DNA from 3 places in the Pseudoflavonifractor hominis genome. Region 3 is predicted to be linked to each of the others. Evidence: predicted binding sites of a transcription regulator. Region 3 holds the regulator's gene; each other region holds the start of a gene.
The links. The regulator Rex, encoded in region 3, represses fermentation and respiration genes when NADH is low (regulators of the CRP and FNR family bind a similar motif). The targets are predictions, from matches to a motif close to ATTGTTAANNNNTTAACAAT.
Positions count from the first base shown of each region.

Region 1 (2,270 bases), on a different contig from region 3:
TGGAAGTACGCCTGGATACGCCCTCCTTCGCCCCCTATGATGGAGCTTCCTCTCCTTCCGTCCTGCGCCGGGAGGAGGACATTGCCCGTCTGGTGGAGCTCCATCAGACCATCATCGACCATCAGTCCCAGCTGGAGTCGGCTGAGCGTGTATCTTCCCACTCCTATGTCTCCCAGCAGGTGGGAGATTATATGGTGGATGTGGAGACTTCCGGCTCGTTCTACTTCTCCTTCACCTATCTCTTCCGGGACGGCGGCACCATGCGACGCAGCTACCGTATCCCGGTGGACGAGGAGCTTCTGGCCGATCCCACCTCTCCCGCCGCCAAGCTGGATGCGCTCATCAATGCTCCGGGTCTGGCACAGCAGGAGTATCTCTCCCTCTACCGCAGCGGCGATGTGCTGACCAGCGTCAACCTCTCCACCTATACGGGAGCCGATCAGATTTTCTCCAGCGGTGCGGACACCCAGCTGCTTCTGGACGCCGTGCTCACCGATCTGGAAGAGGGAAATCTGGGCCGTCACTATCTGTTGGAAAATCAGGACCGCTATGCCAACTGCTACTATAACGATCTGACCTTCCACTTCTATTCGCCGGAGGCCCGTTCGGAACTGGTGGAGGACGGGCACATCTATCAGTTCACCATTACCATTCAGACTACGGCCACCCATACCCTGGAGGCCCTGCGGGAGTTGGGCGCAGAGGATGTACTCATCCTCCGCAGCGCAGCACCCTGAGAAACTCCGGCATCCCGCACCTCTCCAAAGATTTTTTGAAAGTATGTTAAATTTTTAACTTTCTCATTCAAATCCGGCGGTCCTGGGCGTTTCGTCCCGGTGACCGCCGGATTTTTGACCTCCAAAGTATATTGTTAAAATATTCACAAGTCACCGTTGCATTTTTCTTCCCCATCATATATAATAAGCTCATCCGGTTCGCAAACCGAATTTGTATTCATTGCCGATTCCGCGACCATATATCGAACGAAATGTAAAAAATTTGGAGGGTCAATTCTATGAAGGACATTTATGTTGTCAATTGCTGCCGTACCGCCATCGGCTCCTTCGGTGGTTCCCTGAAGGATGTTCCCGCCGCCAAGCTGGGCTCCATCGTTGTGACTGAGGCGCTCAAGCGTGCCAACGTCAAGCCTGAGCAGGTGGACGAGGTCATGTTCGGCAGCATCCTGACTGCCGCTGCCGGTCAGAATATGGCCCGCCAGGTTTCTCTGGGCGCCGGTATTCCCGTTGAAGTGCCCGCCTACACCGTCAGCATGGTCTGCGGCTCCGGCATGAAGTCCGTGATCGAGGGTGCCCGTACCATCCTGGCCGGTGACGCCGACATCATCGTGGCCGGCGGCACCGAGAACATGTCCGCTGCCCCCTATGCCATGCCCGCCGCCCGCTTCGGCGCCCGCATGAACGACACCAAGCTGGTGGACACCATGGTGAAGGACGGCCTGTGGGATGTGTTCAACGACTACCACATGGGCATCACCGCTGAGAACGTCTGCGACCAGTGGGGCATCACCCGCGAGGAGCTGGATGAGTTCGCCCTGAACTCCCAGATGAAGGCCAAGGCTGCTCAGGAGACCGGCAAGTTTGACGACGAGATCGTCCCCGTGCCCGTGAAGGTCAAGAAGGAGATCGTGGACTTCAAGGTCGACGAGTTCCCCCGCCACGGCACCACCGCTGAGGGTCTGGCCAAGCTGAAGCCCGCCTTCAAGAAGGACGGCCGCGTCACCGCCGGCAACGCCTCCGGCATCAACGACGGCGCTGCCGCCATCATCCTGGCCTCCGGCGAGGCTGTGGAGAAGTACGGCCTGAAGCCCATGGCCAAGCTGGTCTCCTGGGGCCAGGGCGGCGTGGATCCCAAAATCATGGGCGTGGGTCCTGTTCCCGCTTCCAAGCAGGCCATGGAGAAGGCCGGCCTGACCATCGAGGACATGGATCTGGTGGAGGCCAACGAGGCCTTTGCTGCCCAGTCCATCGCTGTGGCCCGCGAGCTGAAGTTTGACATGAGCAAGGTCAACGTCAACGGCGGCGCCATCTCCCTGGGTCACCCCGTGGGCTGCTCCGGCGCCCGCATCATCGTCACCCTGCTGCACGAGATGAGCAAGCGTCCCGAGGCCAAGAAGGGCCTTGCCACCCTGTGCATCGGCGGCGGCATGGGCACTGCCGTCATCCTCGAGAAGTGCTAATCTAAATATTTTTTCCGGCGGGCCGCATTTGCGGCCCGCTTTTTTCTGTCTTTCTCCGCGCCGCGGCCGTTCT
Region 1 is NZ_JACOPR010000002.1:499,818-502,087, reverse strand. Features, by position in the region: gene H8S34_RS05180 (ABC-2 transporter permease family protein) at 1-737, shown strand, start outside; gene H8S34_RS05175 (acetyl-CoA C-acetyltransferase) at 1,016-2,197, shown strand.
Region 1: the regulator Rex is predicted to act here: its motif matches at 868-887, upstream of H8S34_RS05175 (acetyl-CoA C-acetyltransferase).

Region 2 (2,270 bases), on a different contig from region 3:
CTGCGGCGTCTGTTCCAAGGGTTGAATCAGCGCTTGTTGGAGCGTCTCCAAATGCCCATCTTGGCGGCATCGGAGATGAGCTGATCCCGGAAATCCGGGTGAGCGATGGAGATGATCTTCTCGGCGCGCTCCCAGGTGGAGGTGCCCTTCAGATTCACCTTGCCGTACTCGGTGACCAGGAAGTGGGTGTTGGCACGGGTATCGGTGACGATGGAGCCGTTATCCAGCGTGGGCTTGATGCGGCTCTCCAGCTGACCGGTCTTTTTGTTCATGAAAGTGGAGGAGCAGCAGATGAAGCTCTTACCGCCCTTGGAGAGGTAGGCGCCCATCACAAAGTCCAGCTGACCGCCGGCGCCGCTGATGTGCTTGGTCCCGGCGCTCTCGGCATTGACCTGGCCGAAGAGGTCCACATCCACCGCGTTGTTGATGGACATGAAGTTGTCCAGCTGGGCTACCACCCGCACGTCGTTGGTGTAGCTGACCGGAGCGGCCATGCAGACGGGGTTGTCGTTGAGGTAGTCATACAGCTTCTGGCTGCCGGCGGCAAAGGCATAGGCCTGACGGAAGCGGTCAATGGGCTTTTTGGCACCGGTCAGCTTGCCGGCCATGGCCATGTCTACAAAGCCGTCCACGTACATCTCAGTGTGGACGCCCAGATCCTTCAGATCGGACTGAGCGATGAGGGAGCCCACCGCATTGGGCATGCCGCCGATGCCCAGCTGGAGGCAGGCGCCATTGGGGATCTCCTCCACGATGAGACGGGCGACCGCCTCATCCACCGGGGTGGCCGGGCCGCCGGCGGGCAGCTGGCCAATGGGGGATTCATGCTCCACGATCATGGAGACCTGGTCTACGTGGATGCTGTTCTCCATACCGCCCAGGCAGCGGGGGATGTTGGGGTTGACCTCCACAATGATGATCTCCGAGCGCTCACAGACGGCCTGGAGATGGGAGGTGCTGGGGCCGAAGGTAAAGTAGCCCTGGCTGTCCATGGGAGAGACCTGGAACATGGCCACATGGATGGGAGCCACATTTTCCCGGTAGAAGCGGGGCAGCTCGGAATAGCGCATGGGAGCATAGAAGGTGGCGCCCTCGGCGATCATCTTGCGTTCCACACCGGACATATGCCAGGAATTCCAGGTAAAATGCTCCGCCACGTCGGGAACCGACATGATAGCGGGCTTGTGGAACAGGACGCCGCCGCGCACCTTGACATCATAGAGCTCCTGATAGCGGGCTGCCAGCGCCTGATCCAGAGCCTCGGGGGTAATGGCACACCAGCCGTAATCGATCCAGTCGCCCGACTGCACGACCTTGACCGCCTCTTCCGGCGTGGTCAGCTTGCTCTGATACTGCTCCCGATAATTCATCGTCTGACACCTCGTATTGTAAAATTTATATTGTTAGAATTTTAACAATCTAGTGGTACTATTATAGCACCTTTCCGACAAAGATACAAGTAGAAGAAGGGGAGAAAGTCAGAAGTTTTATCCAAAGAAAGACCCCCCGGCTTTCGCCGGGGGGTCAGTGCTTTTATGGATCAGCTGTCCAGCTCCTGGATAGCCTTAGCCGCCTCAATGGCCTTCTGCTGGGCCACAGGGGGCGCCTCCTCGTAGCGGACAAAGTGGAAGGTGAAGGAGCCGCGGCTCTGGGTGAGAGAGCGCAGATCGATGGCATAAGTCATCATCTCGGCCATGGGGACCTCGGCCTCCACCACCTGATTGCCCTTGCCGTCGGGATTCATGCCCATAACACGTCCGCGGCGCTTGTTCAGGTCGCCAATGATGTCGCCCATGTAGCTGTCGGGAATGGTAACCTTCAGCTCGCCGATGGGCTCCAGAATGGTGGGATTGGCATCGGGGAGACCGGCCTTGTAGGCCAGCTGGGCCGCCGTCTTAAAGGCCATTTCGGAGGAGTCCACCGGGTGGTAGGATCCATCGTACAGGGTGGCCTTCAGGTTGACTACGGGATAGCCAGCCAGAACACCGTGCTGGACGGCCTCGCGCAGGCCCTTCTCCACGGCGGGGAAGTAGTTCTTGGGCACCGCGCCGCCGAAGACCTCCTCGCAGAACTCCAGCTCTTCCTGCTCGCCGGGCTCGAAGCGGATCTTGACGTCGCCGAACTGGCCGTGACCGCCGGACTGCTTCTTGTGGCGGCCCTGGACCTCCACCTTCTTGCGGATCTTCTCCCGGTAGGCCACACGGGGAATGGAGAGCTCAGCCTCGACGCTGAAGCGGTTCTTCAGCTTGGAGAGGAGTACGTCCATCTGC
Region 2 is NZ_JACOPR010000002.1:171,159-173,428, reverse strand. Features, by position in the region: gene H8S34_RS03570 (butyryl-CoA:acetate CoA-transferase) at 27-1,370, opposite strand; gene H8S34_RS03565 (elongation factor G) at 1,541-2,270, opposite strand, start outside.
Region 2: the regulator Rex is predicted to act here: its motif matches at 1,400-1,419, upstream of H8S34_RS03570 (butyryl-CoA:acetate CoA-transferase).

Region 3 (2,270 bases):
ACTACCCCCTCGGTACTGACCACGGCCGTCTCACTCACGATGGAGACCACGGCAGAGGTCCCTTCCGCAGCCAGATAGCGGTGCATCGGGGTGAGCCGCTGCCCGGAGGGCACCACATTCCCCGCCGTCACATCCACTACCGCACCGGCGGAGTAGGTTGCAGCTGCCTCCCCGGCCAGGAAGAGCAGCCCCGATCCCGTGGAAACGGAGAGCACATCCCCTTCCTTATAGCGGTCATCCCGCAGTCCGCTGCTTCCGCCTGCCTCGGCCAGATTCTCCTGGTAGGCCTGATTCAGCTCCTGGAAGACTTGGTCATAGGTGGTCTGCGTGCGGGTCTCGATCCGTTTCTCTGCCTGCGAGAGTACGTCAGGCAGATACGTCCCGTTCAAAAAACTCAGTGAGACCAGCGGGTCCTCCGCCGAGCCGCCCGCCGCATAGGCCAGACCGCTGCCGATCAGGACCACCGCAATCAGTAAAAACGCCCACGCTCGCTTCATGCATCCTCCGAAATCAGATAACTCAGGGTCTGAAGGCTGTCAGAGAAATGTACATTCTCAATGAAGATTCCCTCTTCCCGGATATTCAGCTCTGTATTCGTAAAATTCCAGATTCCTTTCACACCGGATTTGACCAAGCGGTCCGCCATCTCCTCCGCAATGCTGCGGGGAACGGTGAGCACGCCCACGCTGGCGGGATGCTCCCGCAAATAGTTCTCCAGCTGGTCTATATGAAAAATCGGCGTCCCGGCCATGATCTGTCCCACGACCTCCGGACGCACGTCAAATGCCGCATTGAGATGGAATCCGCTCCAGCCAAAGTTGAAATTCTCGATCAGAGCACGCCCCAGGTTTCCCACGCCGAGGATTACCGCCGTGTGGCCCCGGTTCATGCCCAGAATATCCACGATCTCATTGAGCAGATTGTCCACATTATAGCCGTAGCCCTGCTGTCCGAACTCCCCGAAACAGGAGAGGTCCTGCCGGATCTGGGAGGCTGTCAGTCCCATGGACTTTCCCAGGGCGCTGGAGGAGATCCGCACCACGCCGGCCTGGTTCAGTTCATTCAAATGCCGGTAATACCGCGGCAATCTCCGGATCACCGCTCCCGACACATTTTGCTTCCGCATCCATATCACGCTCGCTTATGTTTGTTTCCCTGCCTGAACCGCACCGCAGGTGCCGGTCAGGTCACTCCATTCCAATTGATTAGTATACCATGTCACACACACTTCTGCAAATGATTTTCCCGGGAAACCATCCAACATATCTATGAAAAGACGGCATGTCTCCACACCGCAGACAGAACATCCTTTTCCGTCAAACCGGACACAAACGAGATGTTCGGTATGGAACTTCACAAAACAAAAAGGGAAATCCCGTGAGGACTTCCCCTTTGGTCTGGCTATCATAAAAAATCTATAAAAATCCCGCTTTTTATAAGTAGGAGAGAATAAGCAAAAAGTTGCACGCTTCCGTACAACTATCACAGAACAATTTAAAAAATAAAAAATCGGAGTACCCCAAAGGATACTCCGCATGGTCCGAGTGACTGGATTCGAACCAGCGGCCTCTTGAACCCCATTCAAGCGCGATACCAAACTTCGCCACACCCGGATTTCGTCGCCTCACCAGACGGCTTATATAATATAGCATATCTTTCCTCCTTTGGCAAGCCCTTTTTTCAAAAAATTTTTGACACATCGGAAGCGGCCTTTCCATACACTGAAAAAGAAAAAGGAGGAATGCGCTTTGGCTTCCATCGGAACCATCATCACCCGTATTTACGCCTCCCAGGCCCGTCTCCCGATCCAGGGTGCCACCGTGGCCTTTACCCAGGGCGCCGCCAATGAGCGGCAGACTCTGCTGGCCGTCCGGGTCTCCGACGCAAACGGTCAGACCGCCCCCGTCCGCCTTACGACACCCAGCCAGTCCCAGGGTACCAGTCCCGGCGGAGAAACCCCCTATGCCCTGTGCAATATCTGGGCGGAGGCCCCCGGATACGAATACCATGTCATACAGGGGGTACAGGTCTTTCCCGGTACGGAGACCATCCAGGAGATCGAACTCACCCCTCTCCCCCTCACGCTGCCCAACCACCAAAATACCGACACCGCCCAGATTACCCCCCAAGAGCTTTGATTCGATTGGAGTGAACGCCATGCCGTCCACCGTACTCCCGTACATCCCGCAATATATTACCGTGCATCTGGGCCCTCCCGGGTCAGACGCCGAAAATGTCACGGTCTCCTTTCCGGACTATGTAAAAAATGT
Region 3 is NZ_JACOPR010000001.1:25,761-28,030, forward strand. Features, by position in the region: gene H8S34_RS00120 (hypothetical protein) at 1-497, opposite strand, end outside; gene H8S34_RS00125 (redox-sensing transcriptional repressor Rex) at 494-1,126, opposite strand; tRNA gene H8S34_RS00130 (tRNA-Pro) at 1,537-1,613, opposite strand; gene H8S34_RS00135 (spore cortex-lytic protein) at 1,749-2,138, shown strand; gene H8S34_RS00140 (peptidoglycan-binding protein) at 2,158-2,270, shown strand, end outside.